Spartinivicinus marinus: one gene and its partners. The main gene of each other region encodes a partner of the protein of the gene in region 3 in a complex. Links are inferred from orthologs where the notes say so. Each region holds a gene or a part of one and is shown on either strand. Other genes may lie near its edges. The genes, in order: holA, dinB, dnaN and dnaX.

What was found.
Region 1: the proteins of dnaN (region 3) and holA are in contact, whole or in part, in a cryo-EM structure (PDB 8GIZ), measured with the Escherichia coli proteins. The link is inferred for Spartinivicinus marinus from one-to-one orthologs.
Region 2: the proteins of dnaN (region 3) and dinB are in contact, whole or in part, in a solved structure (PDB 1OK7), measured with the Escherichia coli proteins. The link is inferred for Spartinivicinus marinus from one-to-one orthologs.
Region 4: the proteins of dnaN (region 3) and dnaX are in contact, whole or in part, in a cryo-EM structure (PDB 8GIZ), measured with the Escherichia coli proteins. The link is inferred for Spartinivicinus marinus from one-to-one orthologs.

Annotation. Positions count from the first base shown.
Region 1 is NZ_JAPJZK010000001.1:1,562,904-1,570,288, reverse strand. Bases 2,774-5,682 are described here. They hold holA (DNA polymerase III subunit delta), read right to left. Parts: upstream 4,778-5,682; coding sequence 3,770-4,777; downstream 2,774-3,769. Other genes in these bases: leuS (leucine--tRNA ligase), read right to left, coding at 5,426-5,682; OQE68_RS07205 (LPS-assembly lipoprotein LptE), read right to left, coding at 4,823-5,398; lipA (lipoyl synthase), read left to right, coding at 2,774-3,691. Outside these bases: OQE68_RS07235 (septal ring lytic transglycosylase RlpA family protein), read left to right, coding at 1-25; OQE68_RS07230 (D-alanyl-D-alanine carboxypeptidase family protein), read left to right, coding at 206-1,372; OQE68_RS07225 (HP0495 family protein), read left to right, coding at 1,714-1,992; lipoyl(octanoyl) transferase LipB, read left to right, coding at 2,006-2,695; more of lipA, read left to right, coding at 2,699-2,773; more of leuS, read right to left, coding at 5,683-7,385. UniProt on the Escherichia coli protein: Part of the beta sliding clamp loading complex, which hydrolyzes ATP to load the beta clamp onto primed DNA to form the DNA replication pre-initiation complex.
Region 2 is NZ_JAPJZK010000001.1:4,497,768-4,505,153, reverse strand. Bases 1,743-4,652 are described here. They hold dinB (DNA polymerase IV), read right to left. Parts: upstream 3,795-4,652; coding sequence 2,691-3,794; downstream 1,743-2,690. Other genes in these bases: OQE68_RS20160 (response regulator transcription factor), read left to right, coding at 4,032-4,652; OQE68_RS20170 (DUF3461 family protein), read left to right, coding at 2,246-2,623; OQE68_RS20175 (universal stress protein), read left to right, coding at 1,743-1,931. Also shown: OQE68_RS20180 (TRAP transporter permease), read left to right, coding at 1-1,330; more of OQE68_RS20175, read left to right, coding at 1,506-1,742; more of OQE68_RS20160, read left to right, coding at 4,653-4,706; OQE68_RS20155 (hybrid sensor histidine kinase/response regulator), read right to left, coding at 4,730-7,386. UniProt on the Escherichia coli protein: Poorly processive, error-prone DNA polymerase involved in translesion repair and untargeted mutagenesis. Copies undamaged DNA at stalled replication forks, which arise in vivo from mismatched or misaligned primer ends.
Region 3 is NZ_JAPJZK010000001.1:2,586,702-2,594,013, forward strand. Bases 354-3,189 are described here. They hold dnaN (DNA polymerase III subunit beta), read left to right. Parts: upstream 354-1,137; coding sequence 1,138-2,241; downstream 2,242-3,189. Other genes in these bases: dnaA (chromosomal replication initiator protein DnaA), read left to right, coding at 354-1,086; recF (DNA replication/repair protein RecF), read left to right, coding at 2,265-3,189. Also shown: more of dnaA, read left to right, coding at 1-353; more of recF, read left to right, coding at 3,190-3,371; gyrB (DNA topoisomerase (ATP-hydrolyzing) subunit B), read left to right, coding at 3,404-5,812; OQE68_RS11570 (LSm family protein), read left to right, coding at 6,130-7,312. UniProt on the Escherichia coli protein: Confers DNA tethering and processivity to DNA polymerases and other proteins. Acts as a clamp, forming a ring around DNA (a reaction catalyzed by the clamp-loading complex) which diffuses in an ATP-independent manner freely and bidirectionally along dsDNA.
Region 4 is NZ_JAPJZK010000001.1:5,274,032-5,281,455, reverse strand. The notes cover bases 1,785-4,732. They hold dnaX (DNA polymerase III subunit gamma/tau), read right to left. Parts: upstream 4,402-4,732; coding sequence 2,167-4,401; downstream 1,785-2,166. Other genes in these bases: OQE68_RS23715 (YbaB/EbfC family nucleoid-associated protein), read right to left, coding at 1,800-2,126. Also shown: rnd (ribonuclease D), read right to left, coding at 1-1,123; recombination mediator RecR, read right to left, coding at 1,116-1,724; OQE68_RS23705 (hypothetical protein), read left to right, coding at 4,998-5,366; OQE68_RS23700 (LysM peptidoglycan-binding domain-containing protein), read left to right, coding at 5,699-6,547; EamA family transporter RarD, read left to right, coding at 7,001-7,424. UniProt on the Escherichia coli protein: Part of the beta sliding clamp loading complex, which hydrolyzes ATP to load the beta clamp onto primed DNA to form the DNA replication pre-initiation complex.

The DNA of each region.
Region 1 (7,385 bases), 1.0 Mb from region 3 along the record:
AAGCCCGCATGTAGTGCTCGAATAGATTTTAATTTGTATGCTATCACTAAGGACGATATGATGAGTAAACAGAAATTTACCATACTTTCTAACTAGGCTATTGTAAGCATTATTTCTTATTAACGGGCCTGAATGGTTTTTATTGGGGACATTAAGTCAGCGAGCTTGATTTTCGCTTATTATGAAATACTTCAAATTTTTTTCAGTGAAACTTACTTCTTTTGTTTTACTTATTAGTTTGCTAGGTGCTAACCAAGCACTGGCTGTAATTCCTTCGCCGCCCAAACTAGCAGCAAAAAGTTATCTGTTAATCGATGCAGATACTGGCGAAGTGTTGGTGGAAGAAAATGCTGATGAAAAGCTACCACCTGCCAGTTTAACTAAAATGATGACAGCTTATATAGCTGAGGCAGAAATTGCTTCAGGTAACTTGCAGTTAAATGAAACTGTTACAGTTAGTGAAAAAGCTTGGCAGATGAAAGGCTCCTTGATGTTTATTGAGGTAGGGGAGCAAGTCTCAATCGAAAACCTGCTAAAAGGAATTATTATTGTATCTGGTAATGATGCCAGTGTAGCAATGGCAGAGCATATTGCAGGTAGTGAAGAGTCGTTTGCGGATGTAATGAATGCTACTGCGGCCAAACTGGGGATGGCTAATACCCATTTTGTTAATGCAACTGGCTGGCCAGCAGAGAATCACTATACGACAGCAAGAGACCTAGCCAAGCTGGCAAAAGCTATTGTTTACGACTACCCAGAGCGGTATGGTGTTTATTCTGAAAAGTATTTTCAGTATGGGGTTGATAAACGTACAGGAAAGCCTTTAAAGCGCCAAGCCAACCGTAATGCACTATTATGGCGAGACTCAGCAGTTGATGGGCTGAAAACTGGTTATACCAAAGAGGCTGGTTACTGTCTGGTTACTTCGGCTAAAAAAGAAAATCAGCGGCTTATTTCAGTGGTAATGGGAACCAAAAGCTCAAAAGCACGGGCAGCAGAAAGTCAAAAGCTGCTGACGTATGGGTTCCGCTTTTTTGAAAATGTAAAAGTTAAGTCAGCAGGGGCTTCACTAGAAAAAGTCTCTGTCTGGAAAGGTGATGCCAATCGTGTATCAGTCGGTGTTGCTGAAGATTTAGTGGTGACAATCCCAAGAGGGGAGTCGAAAGCGCTAAAGGCTGAAATGGAAGTTAACGCTGTAATTGAAGCACCACTTGAACAAGGTCAGCCACTTGGGGCAGTAAAGATTTCTTTAAATGACCAGCTTATCAGAGAAGTGCCTTTAGTTGCTTTGGAGTCAGTAGCAGAGGCTGGTTTTTTCAAGAAACTGTGGGATCAACTACGACTGTTTTTTTTCCAGCTATTCACGGATTAGCCCTTCCTCCTCCTTGCCCAGGCCCTCTTAATGAGGGCCTGTTTCGTATATGGCCATACTAAAGTTAACTCAAATCAGTTTCTTGCTTTGCTTTAGTGATGAGTGCTTGTGCTTTAGGTAAAAAAATTTACAATAGGAAACAAAGTTTATTATTGTGAATAAAAAGCTTCTTAAGTAAGCACTAACGCTGGCTAATAAGATTTCTTGACTGGCTAGACGGATGTATAATAGGCAGATTATCTGCACTAACTAATAGCCTTAGCGGGACAATAGTTTGAAGAAACCCTTGTCCGCTAACTTTTACGACAGTCTCATAGCGAGAGAGCATTGCTGGTTGATATATGACTGAACAAGATAAAAGTCAGACACCTCCTAAAATAGAGTTTCCATGCGATTACCCAATTAAAGTAATGGGTGTAGCAACTACTGACTTTGAGCAGTTTGTTATTGATGTTATGAAAAAACATGACCCTAGTTTCAGTGGCAAAGCAGCCATTCGTGATAGTCGCAAGGGTAAATACCAGGCTGTTAATGTCACGATTACTGCGACTGGGGAAGACCAGCTAAAAGCTATATTTGAAGAGCTAAAAGCCAGTGGTCGCGTGGCGATGGTGCTATAGACAAGAGGCATTTATGAAAGCACCAGCAGATCAGCCGCTTATTTTTCGCTATCTCAGTCAGCAGTCATACTCTGATGTGTTTCAACTGATGAAACAGTTTACAGAGAGTAGGCAGCCTGAAACAGCTGATGAAGTTTGGTTGCTAGAGCATGACCCCGTTTTTACTCAGGGTCAGGCTGGTAAAACAGAGCATGTGCTACTGCCAGGAAATATCCCTGTTGTTCAGGCCGATCGTGGTGGTCAAGTGACTTATCATGGTCCAGGCCAGTTGCTAGGTTATCTACTACTGAACTTAAAACGGCTGGGCTGTGGGGTGAGAGAGTTAGTTACACTAATTGAGCAAACATTAATTGATACATTGGCTCAGTTTAATCTTGAGGCTGCTGCCAAGCCTGATGCACCTGGTGTTTATGTTAATGGTGCGAAAATAGCTTCTCTGGGTCTGAGGGTAAGACGAGGCTGTTCATATCATGGCTTTGCCTTAAATGTGAATATGGATTTAGAGCCATTTGCTCGTATTAATCCTTGTGGTTATGCAGGTATGAAAATGGCTGATATGGCAGGGTTGTTAACCAGGCCAAAGCTCACCCTTGGTGAGGTGAGTGCTATTATCCAGCAAGGCCTGCAACAACGGCTGGGGTACACAAGGGTGGTGACTCATGGTAGTACTGCTCAAACTGAAACAAATACAGATTGGGATTAGCAAATGACAGATATGCAACCAATGCCGCCTGCTAAGAAAAAGCCAGTACGTGTTGAGCGTGGAGTAAAGTTACGTGGTGCTGAAAAAGTTGCCCGTATACCTGTAAAAGTAATCCCAACTGAAAAAGAAAACATGCCTCGTAAGCCAGATTGGCTGCGAGTCAGAATGCCAATTTCACCTGAAGTAGACCGTATTAAAAAGTTGCTGCGCAAACACAAGCTGCATACGGTGTGTGAAGAAGCTTCTTGCCCAAACTTAGGTGAGTGCTTTGGTGGTGGTACAGCAACCTTCATGATCATGGGGGACATTTGTACCCGCCGCTGTCCTTTCTGTGATGTGGCTCATGGCCGTCCGAACCAGCTGGATGCAAGTGAACCTGCTCATCTTGCTGCTGCTATTGCTGACCTGGGTTTAAAGTATGTGGTAATTACTTCTGTAGATCGTGATGATCTGCGTGATGGTGGGGCCCAGCATTTTGCTGATTGTATCCGTGAAGCCAGAGCAAGAAGCCCGAAGCTGGAAATTGAAGTTTTAGTACCAGATTTTCGTGGCAGAATGGAAGTAGCCTTGGATATTTTAGGTGAAACACCACCAGACGTGTTTAACCATAACCTTGAATCTGTACCAAGTCTGTATCGGAAAATTCGCCCTGGCTCTGATTATCACTGGTCACTGGATCTATTAAAGCGCTACAAAGAGCGGGTACCCCATGTGCCAACCAAATCAGGCATTATGCTGGGGTTGGGAGAAACTAAAGAAGAAGTAATTGAAGTGATGCATGATATGCGTGAGCATAAGATTGAAATGATCACGTTAGGCCAATATTTACAGCCTAGTCGTCATCATTTGCCTGTGGATCGCTTTGTTCATCCAGATGAGTTTGCAGAGTTGGCAGAAATTGCTAAGTCATTAGGCTTTGATAAAGTGGCCAGCGGTGCTCTAGTTCGCTCTTCTTATCATGCTGACCTGCAAGCCAAAGAGGATATGATTATCTAAGGGCGTTTTAAATTACAAAAAAAGCCCTCAAAATAAAACGTTTTCGAGGGCTTTTTTATTTTTAACTTTGTGATCTTTTTATATCTGAGCACCTGCCAGCTTTAACGTCAGTTGAGTTAATTCATCCCAGACATTTTCTTTGATTAGCCCTTTAATTGCCGTATCAATCTCAGCCGCATGTTGCAGCATTGACCGGAAGTCTTTTTCTCTATGGCGTCGAGCAGCTTGTTGAATGAGAGGCTTGCGTTTTGGCCAAATTTTTAATTGTTTACAAACTTGGTCAACTGAGTTTCCTTGATGTACTAAGTAACTAAACTCTGATAGGTTGCGAACCTCTCTAGTGAGAGCCCATAAAATAAGCGTGGTTTCTGAGGCTTCAGCTTTCAACCCTGAAATAATTCTTAGGCAGTGCCTTATATCACCCTGTAATGCTGCATCAACCAGCCCAAATACATCATAACGTGCGCTATCTGAAACAGAGTCAGTAATATGAGTCGCTGTGACTTTACCATCAATAGCCAGCAGCTTAAGCTTCTCTATTTCCTGGGAAGCAGCTAGTAAGTTTCCTTCAATACGATCTGTCAGTAGCTCAATCGCTTCTGGGGAGGCTGAGAGGCCTGCTTGTTGAAATCGCTGCTTCAGCCAGTTTGGTAAACGACTGGGCTCAACTGGCCAAATAGGTAAGAAAATACCTAGTTGGTCGAGCTTTTTAAACCATTTACTGCGTTGAATAGCGCCATCTAGTTTTGGAGTGATAACTAATAAAATATTGTCAGGGGAGGGGTTCTGACAGTAGGCTTCAAGTGCTTTATTGCCTTTTTCACCAGGTTTTCCATTAGGGATTCTCAACTCTATCAGTTTTCGATCAGCAAATAATGATAGCGCATTGGCTGACTCAAGTAGCAGGTCCCAGTCAAAGCTAGTTTCAGCATGAAATAATTCTCTCTCAGTAAAGCCCTGATTGCGGGCAGCTGCACGAACCTGGTCAACGGCTTCTATTTGCTGTAAAGGCTCGTCGCTGGCTATTAAGTAAATAGGTTTAAGGGGTTTTAAATGGGAGGGTAATTGATCAATACGAATTTTCATGGCGGGACTGTAGGCCTGATATATTACCAGGCCAAAAAGGTTAATTTATAAAGGCTGCTTTTTTTTCTCTTCTGCTAGTTTTTTTGCCTCGGCTTCTGCTTCTGCATTTTCTATATCAGTGTTGCTAAGTGCGGCTAAGCGTAGCTGAATTTGACGGATAATATCTTTATCCAATTCTTCTGTAATAAGTCGTTCTTCACTTGCTGAAGCAGCTGCATTATTAGGCTCATGAAGAAATACTCGCTCTGCTTGTGCTTTGAATGGGCCAATAATTACCAGTCCAGAGCGATTTTCCAGTTGGTATTTATTGGTTAATCTTACCCGGTATTCTGCGGCTTGAGCATTTCCAGAAAAACTGGCTACTTTTCTTTCTTGCTCATTGCTAAGCACTTTAAGTGTATAAGGCGCTTGGTCAGACACGCTGATATTATTAGCTTCCAGGCTATGGACGAGCTTGCGACTAAACTGACTGTAATTATCAGGGGTAGTTACTTTTAAGGTGGATAGTAGTGGTGCTACTTCAACTAAGCCTCGTAGTTGAAAGCCGCAGCCCGTCATTAAAGTGGCTGCCATCACTGTTATTAATGCTTTCCCTAACAGGTTGTTCAGGGTAATCCGCATAGCTTACTCCTAAATAAACAGGTCGGCTTAGCCGACCACAATATTGACCAGTTTGTTTGGAACAACAATCACTTTGCGTACAGTTTTATCCGTAATAAATTTTTGCACGTTTTCACTTGTTAAGGCCGTTTGCTCAACACTGGATTTATCAGCATCAGCAGCAACCTCAATTTTGGCTCTGACTTTACCATTGACTTGAACTACGTACTGTAGAGTGGTACGAGTTAATGCACTTTCATCAACTGAAGGCCAAGTGGCATCAACTACTGCTCCTTGATGGCCTAGTGTTTGCCATAAATTGTGCGCAATATGAGGTGTAATTGGCGCTAAGGTTAATACCATGGTTTCAAGGGCTTCTTGGGCAACTGCACGACCTTGAGGGGAACTATCCTCAAATTTTGCTAATGCATTAACCAGCTCCATGACCCTGGCAATAGCGGTATTGAAAGTTAATCGGTTAGCAAAGTCATTGGTAATATCGCGTATGGTTTCATGGGTTTTCCGGCGTAAATCTTTTTGCGAGTCACTTAGCTCAGCAGGATTTACCTTGTCAGCTGGGCCTCGGCTTGCATGTTCATAAACCTGTTTCCAGGCACGTTTTAGAAAACGGTGAGCCCCTTCTACACCAGCATCTGACCATTCTAATGATTGCTCAGGTGGAGCAGCAAACATAGTAAACAAGCGGACAGTATCAGCACCAAACTTGCTGATAATTACCTGTGGGTCGATGCCATTATTTTTTGACTTCGACATTTTGCTCATACCGTCATAATGAACTGGCTGGCCATCGACCTTATGCGTTGCTTTAATCAGACGCCCTTTGTCATCAAGTTCAACTTCAACATCTTGTGGTGAAATCCAGATTTTGCCGCCTTTGTCATCACGGTAATAGGTTTCAGCCAGTACCATGCCTTGGCACAACAGACGCTTGAATGGCTCATCACTGCTAACTAAGCCCTCATCACGCAGCAGTTTGTGGAAAAAGCGTGCATATAATAAGTGCAGAACTGCGTGCTCAACACCTCCAATATACTGGTCGACAGGCAGCCAATGGTTGGCCTTGTCTTTGTCTAGCATGCCATCGTTAAATTTGGCACTACAGTAGCGGGCGTAATACCAGGATGACTCCATAAAGGTATCAAAGGTATCGGTTTCACGAGTAGCAGCTTCACCTGTTGCTGGGTCAGTGGTTTTAGCCCACTCAGGATTACTTTTAATAGGTGACTGCACGCCATCTAAGGTGACATCAGTAGGCAATTCGACGGGTAGTTGCTCTAGAGGGACTGGGACAGCTTCGCCATTGTTGCGGTGAACCATAGGGATAGGTGTACCCCAGTAGCGTTGACGAGAAACACCCCAGTCTCTTAGGCGGTAATTAACCTGCTTGCTGCCTTTGCCTGCTTCAATTAGAAAGTTGGCAATGGCTTCAAATGCCTGCTCGAAATTCAGGCCATCAAATTGATCTGAGTTGATTAAAACCCCCTTCTCAGTAAAGGCGGCTTTGCTCAGGTCACACTCAGAATCGTCAGTTTCGGGCTTAATGACTTGCTTAATGGTTAAGCCATATTTAGTGGCAAACTCCCAGTCTCGCTGGTCGTGGCCTGGCACAGCCATTACTGCACCTGAGCCGTAGTCCATCAAGACGAAGTTGGCTACCCAAACGGCAACCGGTTCGCCAGTAATAGGGTGAATAGCGGTTAAGCCTGTATCTATCCCTTTTTTCTCTATAGTGGCCATATCAGCTTCGGCCACTGTGTTTTGTTTACACTTTTGAATGAAACTGGCCAATTCAGGATTATTTTTTGCTGCCGCTAAAGCGATGGGGTGTTCTGCTGCAAGGCCTACATAGGTAACACCCATCACGGTGTCAGGGCGAGTGGTATAAATTGAAAAATCGGCTGGGGCATCTGCAACTGGGGCTGCCAGTTGAAACTGCATTTCTACTCCTTCAGAGCGGCCAATCCAGTTTTTCTGCATGGTTTTGACT
Region 2 (7,386 bases), 1.9 Mb from region 3 along the record:
TACTGTTAAAAGTGGCCTGTACTTTCTATTACCCATCGTGATTTTGGTTTGGTGTTTAACTGTTGAGCGTTTATCTGCCTCTTTATCTGCTTTTTGGGCAACTGTCTTTATGATTTTTATAGTGGTTACCCATCGGCCATTGAAGGTATTTTTTGCTCACAAGCGTGAAGCAAGCGCTGCAACGACCACAGCCACTGTAAGTGATTACGCTAAAGAACTTCGGGAGAAAACCAAACTCGGCTTTAGTGATTTAATGCTTGGCTTTGCAACTGGCGCACGCAACATGATCGGAATTGGTGTGGCAACGGCGGCAGCCGGTATTATCGTAGGCGTTGTAACCTTAACCGGTATTGGTCAAAAGCTAACTGAGGTGATTGGGTTACTCTCTCAAGGTAGCATTTTATTAGTACTGATCTTTACCGCCATTATCAGCCTAATTTTAGGTATGGGCTTGCCCACAACCGCTAACTACATTGTAGTTTCAAGCTTAATGGCGCCTGTCATTGTCTCCTTAGGCGCTGAAAACGGCTTAATTGTGCCACTGATTGCTGTGCATTTATTTGTGTTCTATTTTGGGATATTAGCTGATGATACACCTCCTGTAGGGCTTGCGGCTTATGCAGCAGCAGCGATTGCTCAAAGCGATCCGATCAAGACCGGTATTCAAGGCTTTATCTATGATATTCGCACAGCTATCCTGCCCTTTATGTTTATTTTTAACACACAATTGTTGTTAATAGACATTGGCGGCCCATTGGATCTGACACTAGTGATACTTAGCGCACTAGGGGCTATGTTAGTTTTCTCTGCCGCTACCCAAGGGTTTTGGTTTGTAAAAAACCGCTGGTATGAAACCGTTGGTTTATTGCTGGTAGCCTTTACTTTGTTCCGTCCAGGCTTCTGGTGGGACTACCTCTACGAGCCAACTAACTTCATCCCTGCCAAAGAAATCTACCAAATGGCAGAGCAAGTAGGTGAAGGGAAAGACCTTCGACTGAGAGTAGGTGGTGAAACCATTGATGGTCAGCATAAAGAAAAAACCGTTCTCTTACGCTTACCAAAAGGTGATAGTGGTGAAGCAATGATTCGCGCCGGTGGTTTAGAGCTACTCATTGACGACGTAAAAGGAACTGTTACAGTTGATTCAGTTGATCTTAGCTCTGCTATTGGCAGACAAGGGGTCGACTTCGACTGGCAAATTATACGCATTGAGCAAGAAAATACTGACCGCCCCAATAAGCAGTGGATGTTTATTCCTGCATTATTATTGCTCGGCGGTATTTTCTTAATGCAACGCCGCCGAAAACAGAACCAATCAACAACTGCTTAAGCATTTTTCAGAGCAGTAAAACATGGCCAAACTTTATTGCTAGAGAGCAATAAAGTTTGGCTTTTAAATGACACATGTCATTGCAGAAGTTTTTCTACTTTGACAACCTCTCTACCTACGTTAGTGAGGCCTACTTAAGCCCGACTAACACTGAGGTAGTTATTCAAGGTGTCCTATGTATAAAAATATCTTACTTCCTGTCGACTTAAATGAAACTGCGCTAGCTCAAAAAGCAATCGATACCGCCATTTTCCTTGCCCAGTCGAATAATGCCACTTTACATCTGTTCACTGTTATTCCTGGCTTTAATATGCCAATCGTATCAAACCACTTCCCGACGGAAGTGATGCGAGAAGCATTAGCGGACTTACAAACTCGACTAAACGAATATGCAAAACAGCAACTACCTGAAGGGATCAATTACGAAGTAGATGTAGCTGAAGGTAAAGCTTATAAAAAAATTCTTAAAAAAATCAGCCAAAGCGATATCGACCTGGTAGTCATTGCCACCCATAACAGCAAGCTAAATCACTTTTTCCTTGGCTCGGTTACGGCTAAAGTAGTAGAACACTGCAACACAAGTGTACTCGTTATTAAGTAATTACTTGCTTTTCACCTTTATCTAATAGAAACTACTGCTCCTTCCGCAAAAAGATAGCAGTGGTTTCTTCACAGTAATTTCTTCACAATAGTTTCTTCATCAAACACTTATGACTGAGTCCTGGTTTATAAGTATATTCCTCGTTAGCATCGTCCCCTAATAACAACTCACTAGCTAAACTTACCTACGTTATAAGTACCCTTAGCATCAACGCCAAATAATTTTTCGTATTAGTCCGGAGTGACAAAAGACCGTTAGGCAGTACACTTATTAAAGGCAACTTTAATAATTTAGCAATTAGATCAGGTAGGACTATGTACGATCATTTAAAAAGCATGGGCATTATAGCTATCGAAAATATCGATCGCTATAGCCTTCGTTCAGAAGCAGAATACGATATACTTAAAATTTACTACAAAAAAGAAAAAGGCTCATTATTTGCCCGTAGTGAAAAGTTTAAGTACCCCCGCCAAAAGAAAACAGTATTAGTTGATAGCGGTACTCACAAATATAAAGATGTTACAGAAATTTCGCCTATTTTAAGGCATGTTGTTGATGAATTAGATCGAGTCACCAAACATGACAAAGAAATAATTGATCACAAGAAAAAAATTCTTCAAGATTTAAAACACCTAGAAAAGGTCGTTAGCAATAAAATCACCGAAATTGAAGAGCAGCTTAAACATCTTTAACTGCACATTTTGGTAATATTATTCAGATCTTTTTGCGCAAGACACCTGCTTAATTGTTAAGCGGGTGTCATTGTTTATCAGAAGTCCCTCCTGGAAACAACTCCAACTGCTCAACAGGGTTCCTCTCATACAAGTCCATTAAACCAACGCCAACGCCTAAGAGCCTTACTGGCTTTTTACCTCTTTGAAATGCACTAGAAAATAATCTCTTATAATCATCAACAGTAAGCACTTCTTGTATAGATTGAGGCTGACAAGCTTCTGCCAGTGTAGTTTGGGTAAAGTCATGAAACTTAATCTTTACTAATCGCTTACTGATGGCATACCCTTCCCCCAGCTTGGGAGCCAACCTTACTTCTAAGTCTGCTAGTAATGTCGGAATGTGTATTTGAATAGCTGACCAGTCGCCTAAATCATCTGGATAAGTGTGCTCTACACTAAGTGACTTACGCCTTCTAATAGACTGCACTTGTCGATGATCAATACCTTGCGCTAGCTCATATAAACGCTCACCAAATATTCCAAACTTATTAATCAGCGTATCCAACGAAAACTGTTGCAGATCTCCGCAAGTTGCAATCCCCATTGCCTTCAGCTTTGCTGCCGTCACTTTACCTACCCCATATATTTTGTTGACTGGCAGCTTGAGCACAAACTCAGCGACTTGGTTTGGTGCAATAACAAACAAGCCATTAGGCTTACGCCAATCACTGGCAATTTTGGCTAAAAATTTATTGGGAGCAACGCCTGCAGAGATTGTAATATGTTGTGTATCATAGACTCGCTGGCGAATTTCTTCTGCTATCAGTGTGGCACTGCCTTTACAATAGGTACTGTTGGACACATCTAAGAAGGCCTCATCTAACGAGAGAGGCTCGACTAAATCCGTATATTCATGAAAAATTGTCTGAATAGAACAAGATATTTCGCGATAATACGACATTCGTGGGTTTATAATAATCAGCTCAGGGCACAGTTTTTTCGCATAAGCAGAAGCAATAGCTGAACGCACACCGTATTGGCGTGCTTCATAATTACAAGTTGCTATTACCCCCCGTTTTTCAGGTGCCCCACCGACAGCAACAGGCTTTCCTGTTAGTCGCGGATTATCTCTCACCTCAATAGCGGCAAAAAAACAATCACAATCTAAATGAATAATTTTCCGTTGCACTACACTTGTTACCAACTAAATTAGGTTTACGATAAACTGTTGCAAAATTAAACCGATTCCCACTACTATCTATTTTCTAAAATAAAACGCATAATGCCTTTAAAAGGGCATCCTGAGAATTGTTAAAGGTGCCCCATAGTCTATAAGTAGTAACCTTTGTTTATTTAAGCTTACCATAGCAAAACTCACTACCCATGGACTAACTGGCGATAGGACACGATATTAGAGGTAAGAAGGATGATAACTCCTTATACAATTGCCATTGCAGATGACCATCCTTTATTCAGGTCTGCGTTAAAACAAGCCTTAAGCCAAGGTTTTCCAGAGGCAACATTATTAGAAGCAGACTCTATGCTAAGCCTGCAGACATTAGTGCGCCAATGTCAGAATTTAGATTTAATTTTATTAGACTTGATGATGCCTGGTGCCGACGGTTTGTCAGGACTTATTTATTTGCGTAGCCACCATCCTGCTATACCCGTTGCTGTTGTCTCAGCATCTGAGGATCAAAGTGTTATCCAACAGGTGATGAATCAAGGCGCCGCGGGGTTTATTCCCAAGTCAGCCCCCTTACCCCTGATTAATAAGGCCCTGACTTGTATTTTTAATGGCGAAATATGGCTTCCTGAACAATATGCCAACCAAACAACTAGCACTAGCCCCGAAATTCATAACGTAACGGATAAGTTAGCCTCCCTCACTCCTCAGCAATATCGAGTATTAATAATGATGACCGAGGGTTTATTGAACAAACAAATCGCATTTGATCTAGGCGTTTCTGAAGCTACCATTAAAGCCCATGCTACCGCTATCTTTAAAAAGCTCAATGTTCGTAATCGCACCCAAGCAGTCATTTTAATGAAGCAACTAGCAGTAAAACTACCTGAACTTAATACAGCAAATGCCTCCTAACGGGGCATTTTAATCTACTGAATTTAATCTATGATTAGTGCTGCTTCTGCTTCCATTATCTGTTTGGCCATTAAAGCACGGAGTGCAGCTGGCTTAACCGGTTTAGCTAAATAACCTATACCTTTACTTTTTGTTCGCTGTACTACCCCTTCATCATTATCAGCCGTAATCAAAATAGCTGGGATAGTTTGTTGATAGTGCTCCCACAGTTTATCCACTACTTTCAGTCCATTAGTGGAGTCTGCCAAGTGGTAATCGACTAAAATCAAGTCAGGTGCAAAATCAGGCTCACTTTCCAACTCTTCTTGTAATAATGGCCAGTTAGGCGCTGCAACTGTCTTCAAACCCCATTTTTCTAATAGCCCCATCATGCCTTCTAAAATTAATAAGTCATTATCAACACAAATGACTTGCTTACCTGCTAAAGTATTAACCCAGTTATTAGTAGAAGTGCTTTGAGACGGCAAAGTCACAACACTTTGCGCTTGTATTGGCACTTCAACTGTAAATACAGTGCCTTTATTAACCCATGAATCTACGGATAAATTATGCTCAAGCACAGTTGCAATGCGTTTGGCAATCGCTAAGCCTAACCCTAAACCTTCTGCTTGTTCATGCTGATGATGATTCAGTTGTTTAAATTCTTCGAATATAATATCCCGCTGATGATCAGGAATACCCACCCCATTATCCCATACTTGCAAACTGAGAATTGCACCCTGCCGCCTCGCACCCAGTAGCACTCGACCACGAGAGTAACGAAAAGCATTGGTTAAATAATTCTGCAATACCCGTCGTAATAGTCGTTTATCACTGTAAATGCAACTATGGCAAACAACAACGGTAAAACTTATCTGTTTTTCTTGCGCCATTGCAGAAAACTCAATGGTTAACTCCTGAAATAGCTCAGCCAAACTAAACACATTTTTGTTGGCTGTTGTAACCCCCGCATCCAGTTTCGAAATATCTAGCAAGTCATATAAAATACCTTCTGCACTTTTTAAGGCGCTATCCAAATGATTTGCTGTTTGTTCATATTCTGTGTCTTTTAACTGTTGGGTTAGCATAGCGGCAAACAGGCGAGCCGCATTTAGGGGCTGCATTAAGTCATGACTGGCTGCTGCTAAAAACCGTGTTTTACTATGATTAGCTTGCTCTGCTTCTGCTTTAGCCTGCATTAGTGCAAGATTAAGTGTGGATAACTCCTCAGTGCGCTGTTGTACCCTTATTTCCAAAGACTCATTGGTTTCCTTTAATACCTGTTCTGCGCGTCGGAAAGGCGTAATATCTGTATAAGTAGAAACAAACCCTCCGCCAAATAATGGATTGATTTGCACCTCTATTACCGTGCCATTATCCCAGCACAATTCAATTCGATGAGGGAGTCCCTTTTTAAAGTAATTGATTCGGTTGGTCAGATAGTCTTCTACTACCACAGGACCGCACAACCCTCTAGCAGCATTATAACGAATTACCTCTGCAACTGATTTACCCACATGAATAAAGCTTTCTGGGTAGTCAAAAATTTCCAAGTAACGACTGTTCCAAACCACTAAACACAAGTCTTTATCAAGCACAGTAATACCTTGACTGATATTTTCTATAGCTACATGCAACATTTCCCGGCTAAAGTGAATAGCTGCAGATGCTTCATCTACAATCATGGCTACATCAGATAAATAAATATGTTGTCGCTTAGTGGCCAAATCGAGAATTAAACGTGCAGTGGCAGAGCCAATGTAGCTGGCTAGCAATCGCTCAGTATGAGCAACTAGCTCTAAAGAGGCTGGCTGGCTTAAGTTTAATTTTTCGTGATTAATGGCTTCAAAAAACTGAAAGCTGGCATTCGCTTTTTCCTCTCCAACAAACCGTACAGCTAATGCCAATAAATCATTAGAGCTGACTTTACTGGTTTGCATTTTTGGAGGTAGCCACTTGGTTGTATTTTGTTCTAGCAAACAAAGTGGCGAGTGTATGCGCTCACTAACAACGGATTCAAAAAACCATGAGCCCAGTAAAAAGCCCAGCAAGTTCACTGCTAAACTCACCAAAATGCCATGATTTAATGGATCTAAAGAGGAATAAAATAAAAACTGGTTAGGATCCAACCAAGTATGCTGCACCCAGTCAAGCCACCAACGAGCTTCTGCGGCGCCCCCCCACCCCAAAAATAAGGGTAAAATTAAGGTATAAAACCAGGTCAATGCTCCCAATGACAAACCAATAATGACACCCTTTTTATTGGCTTTATGCCAATAAATGATACCAATCAATGCTGGAGCCAACTGGCCTATCCCAGCGAGAGAAATTAACCCAATTGATGCTAAAGTTTCTACTTTGCCCAGTGAAATTTGAAATATAAAAGCCAGCAATAAGATAAGTACTATTGCCACACGCCGGGTATTAAGCAATAAACGGTTCATTGCCAGAGGCTGATGATGGTTATTCACTCGGTTACGTGATACTTGATTTCGCAGCAACAAAGGGTTAATCAGATCGTTACTTATCATGGTACTTAACGCAATGGTTGCCATAATAACCATACTGATGGCTGCAGAAGATCCCCCAATAAAGCCTACCAATGATAGCTGCTCATAACCTAATGCCATTGGTAAGCTAATTAGAAATGTATCGGGTGATACTTGACCATCAAAGTACATAGCTCCCGTTAACGCTAACG
Region 3 (7,312 bases):
GCAACTAGCCATAGCAAACCTAGGCCAGTTTCGAGACAGGTTGATGTTGAAGGTGGACTAAAACACAATAGTTCACTTAATGTAGATTTTACGTTTGATAGCTTTGTGGAAGGTAAGTCAAACCAACTTGCTTTAGCAGCAGCAAGACAAGTGGCAGAGAACCCAGGTGCTGCATACAATCCATTATTTTTATATGGTGGAGTTGGCTTAGGTAAGACTCACTTGATGCATTCAGTTGGTAACTTTCTAGTCAAACAAAATAATCACGCGAAAGTTATTTATCTACATTCTGAACGATTTGTTGCTGATATGGTGAAAGCCTTACAGCTAAACGCAATCAATGACTTTAAACGCTATTATCGCTCAGTTGATGCACTATTGATTGATGATATTCAGTTTTTTGCTGGTAAAGAGCGCTCACAAGAAGAGTTTTTTCATACTTTCAATGCTCTTTTAGAAGGTGGTCAGCAAATGATCCTTACTTGTGATCGCTACCCAAAAGAAATTAATGGTTTAGAAGAACGCTTAAAGTCACGTTTTGGCTGGGGGTTGACAGTTGCTGTTGAACCTCCTGAGTTGGAAACGCGAGTTGCCATTTTAATGAAAAAAGCAGAGCAAGCGAAAATTGACTTACCCCATGAGTCGGCTTTTTTCATTGCACAGCGAGTGCGTTCTAATGTCCGTGAATTAGAAGGTGCACTAAAGCGGGTAATTGCTCATGCTAACTTCTTAGGCCGTCCCATTACTATCGACTTGATTCGTGAATCCCTCAAAGATTTGTTGGCACTTCAAGATAAGCAGGTCAGTATTGATAATATCCAGCGAATGGTCGCTGAGTACTATAAAATAAAGATGGCTGATATTTTATCAAAACGTCGTAGCCGCTCTGTTGCTAGGCCACGACAGGTGGCGATGGCTTTATCGAAAGAGTTAACCAACCACTCTTTGCCTGAAATAGGTGATGCATTTGGTGGGAGAGACCATACGACAGTTTTACATGCTTGCCGTAAAGTGAAAGAACTGACTGAAACCGATTCAGAAATTAGAGAAGATTACAAAAATTTGCTCCGGTCATTAACGACTTAGAAATTATTATAGTGGTTTTCCTGTTGACGACTTTTGTATGAGAAGGAAATGATGAAATTTACTATTACCCGGGAAGCTTTACTTAGGCCTTTACAAATAGTAGCTGGTGTAGTGGAGCGAAAACATACGTTTCCGGTTTTGTCTAATGTGTTGTTAGTAGTTGAAGACAATCAGTTATCGCTAACAGGAACTGACTTGGAAGTAGAATTCATTGGTCGGGTTCCACTTGAGTCATCTGCTCAACCAGGAGAGATCACTGTTCCTGCTCGAAAGCTTATGGATATTTGTAAGTCATTACCTGATGAAGCGGAAATTGAAGTTAAACAAGACGATCAGCGAGTTTTGGTTCGTGCTGGTCGTAGCCGTTTCACCTTATCATCATTACCTGCCACTGAGTTTCCTAATATAGAAGAAGGTGAAAGTGCACATTCTTTTTCTGTTTCTCAGGCAAAACTTCGTCGCTTAATTGATCGAACTGCATTTGCCATGGCACAACAGGATGTTCGTTATTATTTAAATGGTATGCTATTAGAGTTACGTCCAGGTGAATTACGTGGTGTAGCTACTGATGGTCATCGTTTGGCAATGTGTACAGTCGAGGCTGATATTAATAATGCTGATTTACACCAAGTAATTGTGCCACGTAAAGGTATCTTGGAAATGGCGCGTTTACTGACAGGTGGTGATGAGCCAGTTAACATAGTCTTAAGTAATAATCATATTCGTGCTCATACGGGTGACTTTTCATTTACTTCAAAATTAGTGGATGGCAAGTTTCCTGATTATCAACGTGTTCTTCCTAAGGGTGGGGACAAAATTTTAGTTGGCGAGCGTCAAGTACTGCGTCAGTCTTTAAACCGTGCTGCAATTTTATCTAATGAAAAATACCGTGGTGTTCGGTTGTTGATGGACAATAATGCGTTGACGATTATTGCCAATAACCCAGATCAAGAAGAAGCTGAAGAGCATGTTAATGTTCAATATGATTCAGAACATCTGGAAATTGGTTTTAATGTTGGCTATTTACTTGATGTGTTATCAGTTTTATCTGGTGATCAAGTAAAACTGACATTGTCTGACTCCAATAGCAGTGTACTACTGGAAGAGCTTGAAGATGGAGATTCTACATTTGTAGTAATGCCTATGCGGATGTAATGGGTTTGTATTGATAATACTGCATGAGCATTTCCCGTTTATCAGTTTCCAACTTAAGAAATCTACGTTCTGTTAACCTAGAGTTTGCTACTGACATTAACCTGTTTATTGGAAAAAATGGCAGTGGCAAAACCAGCTTACTTGAATCTATTTATTTACTTGGACTGGCTCGTTCCTTTCGAAGCACTAAGCTTAAACCAATTATTAACTCTCAGTCTCAAGAGTGTACTGTTTTTGCTGAACTATCAGTAGGACGTAATCGAAAGCTGCCATTAGGGTTAAAAAGGAGTTTATCTGGAGAGCTTATGATTCGGTATGCAGGTGAAAAGGTTCGCACTGTTGCACAACTTGCACAATTATTACCGATACAAGTCATTAACCCAGATACTTTTCAGCTATTAGAAGGAGGCCCAAAGTTAAGAAGGCAGTTTCTTGATTGGGGAGTGTTCCACGTGGAACATCTCTATATGGAACACTGGCGACAGGCGCAAAAATGCATAAAACATCGGAATAGTCTACTCAGACGTGATAAAATATCACCAACCGAATTAAAAGTTTGGAGTGAATCTTTAGCTAACTTAGCCAGTAAAATTGATCAGCAACGCCAGCTTTACATTGATCAATTTGTCCCAGTTTTTAATGAAATTGTTTCTCAGTTAATCGATTTACCGGATCTATCACTAAGCTACTACTCTGGTTGGGATAAAAAAGTAGAGTTGCTTGATTTGCTTACATCAAATTTTGATAAAGAACAAAATCAGCATCGCACTTTATATGGCCCACATCGTGCAGATCTAAAGGTGAAAGTTGATGGTCTGCCAGCTGATGAAATACTTTCAAGAGGACAATTAAAGCTAGTGACAGCAGCATTAAAAATAGCGCAAGGTTTTTTATTTAATAAGTTTACTAACCAGCAGAGCATCTATTTGATCGATGATATTGCAGCAGAGTTAGATAATGAAAAGAAAAATAAGCTGTGTCAGCTTATTGAAGCAATGAATTGCCAAGCATTCATAACATGTGTTGAAGAGTCATCTTTAGATTATGAATGGCATGAAACAAAAGATGTAAAGATGTTTCACGTGGAACATGGGCAAATCAAACCAGTTGATAGGGCCGATAAAGGCTGAAAGTTATCCTTTCAAATCAGGAGTTATCGTGTATGACCACAAGTTACGATGCATCAAATATTAAAGTTTTAAAAGGCTTGGATGCAGTTCGTAAAAGACCAGGAATGTACATTGGTGATACGGACGATGGTACTGGTCTTCACCATATGGTTTTTGAAATTGTAGACAACTCAATTGATGAGGCACTTGCAGGGTTTTGCTCAAAAATTGATATCATCATTCACCCAGATAACTCGGTAACTGTTAAAGATAATGGCCGTGGAATTCCAGTAGACATCCATGAAGAAGAAGGGAAGTCTGCAGCTGAAGTTATCATGACTGTATTGCATGCTGGTGGTAAGTTTGATGATAACACTTATAAAGTTTCTGGTGGTTTACATGGTGTAGGGGTTTCTGTGGTAAATGCATTATCCAGAGAACTTCGCTTAACAATCCGTAGACATGGTAAGGTGCATCAGCAAATTTATGATCATGGTGTATCGAGAGAGCCGTTAACCGTCATTGGTGATACTGACTACTCAGGAACAGAAATACAGTTTTATCCTTCAGAAGAAACCTTCACCAACATTCACTTTAGCTACGATATATTAGCTAAACGTTTACGAGAACTATCTTTCCTTAACTCTGGTGTTTGTATTCATCTTAAAGATGAGCGTAGTGGTAAGGAAGATGAGTTTAAATACGATGGTGGATTAGAAGCATTTGTTGAGTTTCTTAATCAAAATAAAAACCCCGTTAACAAAGTATTTCATTTTACTACTCAAAGAGAAGATGGCATTGGAGTAGAAGTTGCCATGCAATGGAATGATGGCTTCCAGGAAAATATTTACTGCTTTACTAACAATATTCCTCAGAGGGATGGTGGTACACACTTGGCAGGTTTCCGTGGAGCGCTTACCAGAACGCTTAACTCATATATTGAAAAAGAAAATCTAATGAAACAAAAAGTTAACACTACTGGTGATGATGCCAGGGAAGGGTTAACTGCTATTATCTCTGTTAAAGTACCTGATCCAAAATTCTCTTCTCAGACTAAAGATAAGCTGGTTTCTTCAGAAGTTAAATCTGCAGTAGAGCAGGAAATGAATAAACTTCTTTCTGACTATCTGCTTGAAAACCCTCAAGAGTCGAAGTCTATTGTTTCTAAAATGGTTGATGCAGCACGGGCTAGGGAAGCAGCGCGTAAAGCAAGAGAAATGACGCGTCGTAAAGGGGTGCTGGATATTGCTGGGTTACCAGGCAAACTAGCAGATTGTCAGGAAAAAGATCCAGCGTTATCTGAACTCTATATTGTGGAGGGTGATTCCGCTGGTGGTTCGGCTAAGCAAGGGCGCAACCGTAAAACACAAGCAATCCTTCCACTGAAAGGTAAAATCTTAAATGTTGAAAAAGCACGCTTTGATAAAATGCTTTCTTCAGCTGAGGTTGGCACATTAATTACAGCTTTAGGTTGTGGTATTGGTCGAGAAGAGTTTAATCTCGAAAAATTACGTTATCACAACATTATTATCATGACTGATGCTGATGTTGATGGCTCGCATATACGAACACTATTACTTACTTTCTTCTTTAGGCAAATGCCAGAGTTGATTGAGCATGGCTATGTCTATATTGCTCAGCCTCCTTTATACAAGGTGAAGCGTGGTAAGCAAGAGAACTACATAAAAGATGAAGCTGCCTTAGATGATTATTTAATACAGGCAGCCCTAGAAAATGCTGCACTATATGTAAATGAAGATGCTCCTGGAATTGGTGGTGTACAGCTAGAAGAGTTGGTGAGTGCACATCGTAAAATAGAGTCTGCCATCAATAAGCTTTCGCAGCTTTACCCTTCAGAGGTATTGAAGAATGTTGTCTACAGTGAAACAGTTGCTGAAGAGGGACTGAAAAATGAGCAGCTAATAACAAACTGGGCTGCAACTCTAAATAAAGCACTGGAGGTAGAAAGTAAGTCTGGAAAGCTCTATAAAGTTGAAGTGCAGTATGATAAAGAGCATCAAGTATGGCTGCCAGTAGTTAAGTTAACCCATCATGGGGTTGATTATGACTACCCTCTGTCAACAGAGTTCTTTATCTCCAATGACTACCGTAATATGGTCAAGCTTGGGGATAAACTCTCTGGCTTACTAGAAGAAACTGCCTATGTTGCTAAAGGTGAAAGGAAACAACCTGTAGACAGCTTTGAAGCTGCTTTAGATTGGCTGATGAAAGAAACCACCAAGCGCTTTACCATTCAGCGTTATAAGGGTTTGGGTGAAATGAACCCAGGACAGCTATGGGAAACAACAATGGACCCTGAAGTAAGGCGGATGCTAAAAGTATCAATTGAAGATGCTATTGCAGCTGACCAAATTTTCACTACTTTGATGGGGGACCAGGTAGAACCAAGAAGAAACTTTATAGAAGATAATGCGTTAAGAGTAACTAATCTTGATGTGTAAATAAAAATAATTCTTTAATTAAAAACAAAAAATGGAGCTAATCAAAGCTCCATTTTTTTGCAGCTTAAAAAATATTAAGAAATCCTAATTTTCCTTCTATACTTACATATTAATCTTGTCTTTAGTTTTTTCACTAATGAACAACAGTCTTCTAAAGAACCCTGCTCAAATCAACTCATCGCCATTTAAAATAAAGAAAATTACGACTACATTTGGAGTATAGTAGTTTTGTTTTAAATTAATATGCTGTTTAAAATTATAGTATTTTTATATTACACAAAAACAACAACAGCCTCTGGGTAGATAGGGCAAATCAAATGTTAAAATTTATTATTGTATTAGTTGTAATAATTGCTGTAGGGGTTGGAGGCGCGCAGTTTTACATAACATATAAAGTTGACAAGTTTTTAGAGCAAATGAGTAGCTATGCCGCAATGACAGGGGCTGACTTTTCCTATAAAGATGTTCAGACAACCTATGATGGCGCTGTGGAAGTTAAGGGTGTCAGCATAGACTTTCCAATACCTAAAGAAAATGAAAAGTTTAGCTCAACAACTGATTTGGTAAGAGTTAAGTTTCCCTCTTTGTTAGATATTATCCAGCTTGGCTATAAAAATATGAAAGAGCTACCTGCAAGTGTGCAACTACAGGTAGAGGGTACTCGCTCATCACCTCTGGATAACGATTTACTTAATAGACAGTTGACACCCAATGCAGCGTACAAGTATCCATTTTATATGAAAGCAACAGAAATGGGGCTTGATGAAATTGTTGCAGATTTTTCAGTGGGCTATTTGCATGATGCATTTACGGCAGGAGTAAATTTTGATATTGACTATAACGTACGAGGGCTAGGTAGTTATAATATAAACTTGAAAGTAAAAAATATTAGCTCTTTAGAACCTAGAGCTTTAATGATGCAAGATCCACAGCTGCAATTGCTTACATTTAATTATAATGACGAAACGTATAATAAATTATGGGTAAAAAATTGCCAGGAAAAAAATAAAATAACTGCTGATCAGTGTATATCGGATGAGCTTGATCGGTTTAATAAAAGGCTTTCCAGAGACTTCCAATTAAGTTTTTCAGATAAGTTTGAATCTGAAATGACAAAATATATGAAAAACTCTGGCTCAGTAAAAATAAGCATAGACTTAAGTGAGGGTTCGAAGTCATTAATGCAAGCTATGGAGTTGGCTGAAGATCCGTTAGAGTTACTTGTCTATCAAAATGTTATTCTTTCAATTAATGGAGAATATATACAGCCGATTTTTAAACCATTAAGTGAGGAAGAGATTGCTGAATCAAAAGAAGCTATAAAACAAGCTATAAAGCAATCTGACAAACCAATAAAGAAAAAGGAAAGGAAAAAAATAGTATTAAAAGTTTATGATGACTATAAGCAATATATTGGTAAGAAAGTATTATTAATAACAGATAAAAGAAAGCAGTATGTTGGTACTGTTTTAGATGTAAAACCTGAAGGTATAAAAATTA
Region 4 (7,424 bases), 2.7 Mb from region 3 along the record:
CCAGTAGCGACTCGCCCAGCAGCTCACGACGCCAAGGTTGTAAGTTTTCAGGCCAGTTAAAATAACCATCGGATAAACCACTTCTGATTAATGCGTCTAGCTGTTTTTTTCTAATTACCAATTCCGGTGGCAGGCTAAGTGTTGTTGCCACCGTTGCTGCTAGCTTTTTAACTTGAGTAATTAACGATTTACTCGATTTTGGCAAAGGCTTAGGCAACCGCTTAGGCCAGCGGTCTGCGGGCTCTGCCGATGACTTAGCGATAATGCCACAAATCGTACGCCCTTCGCGGGCTACCTGATCTTTACGAATCCCACGCACTTTATCCAGTTGCACCAATTTGCGGGGCTTAATTCTGGCAAGCCACCATAACTGATCATCCGTCAAAAAACGATGACGAGGTATATCCCGCTTTCTCACTTCCTTTTCCCGCCAGGCTGCCAGCTTCCGCAAAATAGCCAGCTCGCTACGTCGCAGCTTCCAGGCTAGTTTAACCTGTTGATAAGCCTGCTCTGGTGGTTGCGGATTAGCCGCCTGCTCAATAAGCTGCTGACACTCTTGTTGTAACCAATCAAGCCGTTGCAGCTTATTCAGTTGGCTCACCAGGGGCTGGTACAGTTGCCACAAGTAGTGTACATCTAGTGCAGCATATGTGATTTGCGCGTCTGATAGCGGACGCTGCAACCAGTCTGAGCGTGTTTCATCTTTCGCAAGCTGAATACCCAACAGCTCAGTAACCAGGCGTTGATAGCCCACCGATGGCCCCAATCCTGAAAATGCTGCGGCCAGCTGAGTATCGAACAAGGGCACCGGGAGTGTCCCTGTTAGTTGTTGAAATATTTCCAGGTCCTCACTGCAAGCATGTAGCACTTTGATGACGTGTGAGGCTGCAAGCACCTTAGCTAAAGGTTCGAAATCAGTGACTTGTAATGGATCAATAAAAAATACCTGCTCAGCCGTTGCTAGCTGAATCAGGCCAGGCTTAGCATAAAACGTCTGGCAACGAAAAAACTCAGTATCCAACGCTAAATGAGACTGCTCTAACCAGGCAAATGCATGTTGGGCTAAGGCCTCATTGGTCGTAATCCAAAGAGGAGAAATGGTTGAGTGGAATCTATCAGTCATTGACTAGCCAGGGCTTACGTCCAGCTAATGCATGAGCCAACGTTCCACCATCAACATATTCCAGTTCACCACCCAGCGGAATCCCATGCGCAATTCTTGATATGCTAACCGGTAGTCCCTGAAGCTGGTCAGCAATATAATGAGCGGTGGTCTCTCCCTCTACAGTAGGGTTAGTGGCTAAGATCAACTCTTCAACCTGGTCTTGCTTTACCCGTTGAATCAACTGATCCAAGCCCAGCTGCTCCGGACCAATCCCTTCAAGTGGAGACAAGTGTCCCATCAGCACAAAATATAAACCGCTAAACCCCCCTGCTTGCTCAATAGCCAATACATCAGCAGGAGTTTCAACGACACAGATAGTTTCTCGCTGCCGACGACTACTGCTACAAATGGGACAAAGAGTTGTCTCACATAAGGTTCGGCATTGCTGGCAATTGCCTACCTGATTGGCTGCCTGCTGCAAGCTATAGGATAGTTGCAATGCGCCATGCCGATCACGCTCTAATAAATGCAATGCCATCCGTTGAGCTGACTTGGGGCCTACCCCGGGTAAACAGCGAAATGCAGCGATTAATTCAGAAATTAAAGGACTAAAAGACATAGGTGTGCTGTAACTGTCGACTAATGCACGAGAGGGGCACCACAAGTGTGTGTTACCCCCTAACTCATTGACGGCTTAAAATGGAAACTTAAAACCTTCAGGTAATTTCATACCACCTGTTAGGTTGGCCATTTTATCTTGATTATTTTTTTCTACTTTACGTACTGCATCATTAACCGCCGCTGCAATTAAATCTTCGAGCATTTCTTTATCTTCTTGCAGCAAGCTAGGATCAATACTCACTCGCTTAACATCATGGCGGCCTGTCATCACAATGCTAACCAACCCTGCACCAGACTCACCCGTCACCTCAGCATTAGCCAGTTCTTCTTGCACTTTTTGCATTTGCTCTTGCATCTGCTGGGCTTGTTTCATTAGGTTGCCCATACCACCTTTAAACATATAAAAACCTCATGTAAGTCAATCTCAATACCAGTAATGCTTAAGAGTCGATAGGCATTACTGAGTTTTCGACGATTGTAGCAGAAAAGTGCTGCATTAATGCCTGCACATTTGGGTCGCTAATAATACTTTGTTCTGCGGCAGTTTGTCGCTCCTGACGCTTCCGGGCACGATAAGCCGCTGGCGTTTCCGCTTTAGTTGCTACCACTTGATCAAGTGAAACTTGAATTTCAGTGGCAAAATAATGCGATAGCGCCTGGCTCACCCGCTGAATCTGACTGTCATTCAGTAATACAGTATGTTCTTTGGCAATGCGGAAATACCAACGTCCAGCAGTTATTTCGACCAGCTCCATTTGCTGGGCAATGGCATTGGCTGCACCACTGATTGACAGTTGAGAGTATAACTGTGGCCAGTCTGTCGGCTGTACGGTGTCCAAAGTAAATGTTTTTGCTACCTCTTCTTTAAGCATAGTCGCCGAGGGAGCAGGTTCAGCCATTTCTGTAGTCGATAGTGGTGTTCCAGTAGGAGCCACTGTTACAGTTAAGTCCGCAGCATGCTCCCTTTCATCCACAATGGCCTGCTTAAGTGCAGAGGTATTCGCTACTGGTATATCTACTGTATTTGCGGCAACCCCTGGCACTGGTTGTTTAGGATTTTTGATAGCTGCTGGAGTAGCACTTGTCACTGGCGGCTCTACAACAGATGATGATTGCTGATATGCACTGGCTGTGGAGTATTCGTAGTCTGGCACCATCGCTTCAGAATACTGCTGATAAGCTTCTAATTCAGCCACCGACTCATTGACTGTTGCCACCGGGTTCAAGGCCCTTGATGGTTGAGCTGTCACTTGCTGGCTAGGAGGCTCGGCAACAACTGGGTCATGTGCAGCAGGCACTGGTACTTGTACAGCACTAGCAGACGCATCTTCTATTGAATTGCTTGGTGTTGAGTCTTCTGCCGGTTGAGAAATGGTTGATTCAGTGTGTGTAGGAGATGTCTCTAACGGCTGTGGCTCAGTGGACTGCTCAGGCTGAGTAGTCGCTTCAACATGGCTTGCACTGCTTGAAGTATTGGTGGTTGAAACATTGCTGGTTTGATTCGGCTGAGAGCCAAGATCATGAGGTTTATCTGTAGTAGATAAGGCCTCATTACCAGGTAGTGGCTGAGTAGGTGGTATTACCGGCCCCTGCTGAGGGCGAAAAGCCAGCATCCGCAACAACACCATTTCAAACCCTGAGCGCGGGTCTGGCGCAATCGCTAAATCCTGTCGCCCCTGCAAGCCTATCTGATAAAATAGTTGCACATCTTCTGCCGTCATGGCTGTTGCGAGTGCCAAAACCTGCTGCTGATCCCCCTGACTGTTATCGACAGCATCCGGTACCATTTGCGCTAACGCAACCCGGTGGAGTACCGACAGCATATCTGCAAGTACGCTGGCGTAGTCAGGAGCAAATTCTGCTAAGTGTGCAACGGCGGCTAATACTGCAACAGGTTGTTGACTGGCTAATGCTGCTACCACTCGATAGACCTGCCGCTGATCAATCGTACCTAACATGGCAGCGACTTTATCTTCTGTCACCTGGCCATTACCAAAAGCGATGGCTTGATCCGTCAAGCTTAGTGCATCTCGCATACTGCCATCCGCAGCTCGACCTATTTGCCACAGCGCTGTTGACTCATAACCCACCTGTTCAGCCTCCAGTACTGTTGTCAGGTAGTCGACTATCCGCTCTGGTGGCATATTTTTTAGGCCAAACTGTAAACACCGAGACAAAATCGTGATTGGTAATTTTTGTGGGTCAGTCGTTGCTAGCAAAAATTTTACATGGGGCGGTGGTTCTTCAAGCGTTTTAAGCAATGCATTAAAGCTGTGGGCCGACAGCATATGTACCTCGTCAATCAGGTACACTTTAAAACGACCACGGGTCGGGGCATACTGCACATTATCCAGCAGTTCGCGGGTATCTTCCACTTTGGTTCGGGATGCCGCATCTACTTCCAATAGGTCAACAAAACGTCCCTGATCGATTTCCTGACAAGCAGAGCATTGGCCACAAGGCTCCGAGCTAATACCCGTTTCACAGTTCAAACATTTGGCTAAAATACGAGCAATGGTAGTTTTTCCTACCCCTCGCGTGCCAGTAAACAAATAGGCATGGTGTAACCGGCCATGATCCAGTGCATTAATTAATGCCTGGAGTACATGATTTTGTCCAACCATTGCTTTAAATGTTTTTGGCCGCCACTTTCTGGCCAATACCTGATAGCTCATTTAGCTGCCTGAAGTCGCTGATTGATGAGATGTTGCATACTACTTTACTACCGCAACAGATAAAACTTCTCAGTATATCAAACTTTGCTTTTACGCCTAAAATTTTACTAAGGGACGTGCACCTGTAGGATAATAGGGAGAACCTAATTATTAAGTCATTTCTATTATCAGATATCAGACGAAAGGATACTTGAGTTGCAAGATTGATACTGCTTTAATAGCCTCACAATATTGACTACTGGTGCTATTTTTATACATCAAGTTTGACTATATTGAGCTCTGGGTAAATAGCCATTGGCTAACATAAAAATATAGGCATAACGCCTTAATCAAGAGACAAAAAGCTTTAAGACATAAGCAGTACTCAGTGACTCTTAACAGAAAAATGTAGACGTTAACTTATTACCAACTGAATCGACATACATCAAGAATAGGACTGACGTCCTTGCCAACCTGCTAACCTAAGCAAGGTGGATTCCGGTGACGGAGATGTGGCCACGGCCCAATTGAGATGCAATCGTGCATCAAGGCTAGGCAACTAAATAGGCTCTCTCAAACCAAACGTCAGTTCTCTGTTTAAGTAGCAGGAGAACACGATGATCAATCAACACCTCTTTCAGCACAATAGCGCAAGTGCCTTTGCTCCCTTGCCCAAACCTGCTGATATTACCTCTCAACAGGAACTTGCTGAGTTCGCTGGTCATGTTGAGCATCAACAATATCACTGTCTGCTCTATTATTGGGCCAGCCAGCTGTGGATTAAGCAACCAAAGCGTCATAGCAAGCCATTATGGGTAGTGTATGTTGAATACCGTGACCATACCCGTAGCTGTCGCTATCAACCTTTTTACTTTGCCAGCTTACCCTTAGCTCGCCAGTTTATCCGCCAGCAAGTTACCCATTGTGAGCTACCCAATATTTCATCGAAAGCCACCCGAGAATTTCCTATTAAACGTACACATTAAAAACCTCTTACTGAAGCAAGCAAAACCTGAAAGAAACCCAACTCAATGGGTTTCTTTAAAATGCAATGGATTTGTTTAATAGGTATACCAGCCGTTTGGAGTATGCTTTTTACCCTACAACCGCTGTTTTTCAAGCTAAAGATCACATCAACTAGCACTTCGCCCAGTTAACCAGTTTTAGAAATAAGGTCTATGCTTAACAGTAAATTCAGCACTGCTAATCCAATTCAGGTCAATTAAATAATGATGTAAAAGAATCAATGGACCGCAAACAAATAAATACAACAGCAGTGGACTGATGTATTGCTGAGATAACCAGGGAGGACATTGACATGTTAACGCACACGGTAGTAGCAGGTGATACCTTAGGGCGAATTGCTAAGCAATATTACGGTGATGCCATGCGCTATCCAGAAATCGCCAAAGCTAACAAATTAGATGACATTAATCGCCTAGAAATCGGTCAACAATTGATTATACCTGATGTAGAGCAAACACAACCAGTCAAGCAACAGCCAGTAAAAAATGCAGTGGATACCGAAGAAGCAGAGACTGATAGTCTCGTTAGCTTGTCACAACTAGAAAAGATTCTCCCCCGCACTAAAGCAGAAACTTTGTCTCATTACTGTTCTGCAATTAATCGCTGTCTTCATAAATATCAAATCAATACACCACTGAGAATTGCCCACTTTATTGCCCAAATTGCCCATGAAAGTGGTGGGTTACGCTATGTCAGTGAAAACTTAAATTACAGTAAAGACGCGTTAATACAGGTGTTTGGTAAATATTTCCCCAACGACAATCTGGCTAGCCAGTATGCCCGAAACCCTGAAAAAATAGCCAACCGAGTTTATGCTAATCGCATGGGAAATGGCAATGAAAACAGTGGTGATGGCTGGCGTTTTCGTGGTCGCGGCTTTATCCAGCTGACGGGTAAATCAAACTATCAAGCTTATAAAAAAGACAGTGGTGTCGATGTAGTTAGTATGCCTGATGAGGTTGCGCAAAATCCTACTGTTGTCGTAGATGCTGCTGGATGGTACTGGAATAGAAACAACTTAAATCGCTATGCTGATCAAGACGACATTCGTACCATTACTCGTCGTATTAACGGTGGTTTAAATGGCCTGGATGACCGCCAGCATTACCTCACCCAGGCAAAGCAAGTGCTAGGCAGTTAAACGCGGTATTGTAACAAGTTGCTTTCCTCCCCCCCATGCAGTCACAAGCTGCATGGGTATACGCTAAATTCCACTTGCCTAACTCACTCATTCGCCTTAGGATAGGCCCCCTCTTCTTTTCTTATCCTGAATCTACATTCAGCAAAAATTAAATACATTGGACCTGAGCAAAACAAGGCCTGAGGTATAAGGCTTAAGAACAAATAGTGTTTGAGTCTGCCAGGGTAGCAGACAAGTTTAGTAATGAGTGATCACTCACAATCTATTCTTACCCAAACAGTGGAAAGAGAGTAGTCGCTTACCTTTTTCTCTGTACACCACTGGCTTTCATTTTTAGTTCATCACAAGTTAACAAGACACGGTGGATTCAAGACACTACAGGCATTCAAGGCACCACTGATTGTAGTTCGGGATGCCGAATTTTTGGCATTTTCAGTAAACGAGGTTGTATTTGTGACTGCCATTGATAATCAACGAATGGGGGTAATATCTGCCCTTATTGCTTTCTTTATTTGGGGTACTGCTCCCCTCTATTTTAAGTGGGTAGCAGACGTTCCTGCTCCGGAAGTACTGGTGCACCGAGTGATCTGGTCGGTGATTTTATTGCTGCCACTACTCTGCTTCACTGGGCAACTACGCAGTGCTTTCTCTTTATTAAAAAACAGACGACAGTTCAGCGGCTTGTTATTATCCTCCACATTAGCGGCCCTAAACTGGCTGACATTTATCTGGGCCATTGGCAATGATAAAGTGCTTGAAACCAGTTTAGGTTACTTTATTAACCCTTTGACAACCCTTTTACTGGGCTATCTATTTTTAGCCGAGCGATTATCTAAAAGACAATATTTTGCCGTGTGCTTAGCCATTATTGGTGTTG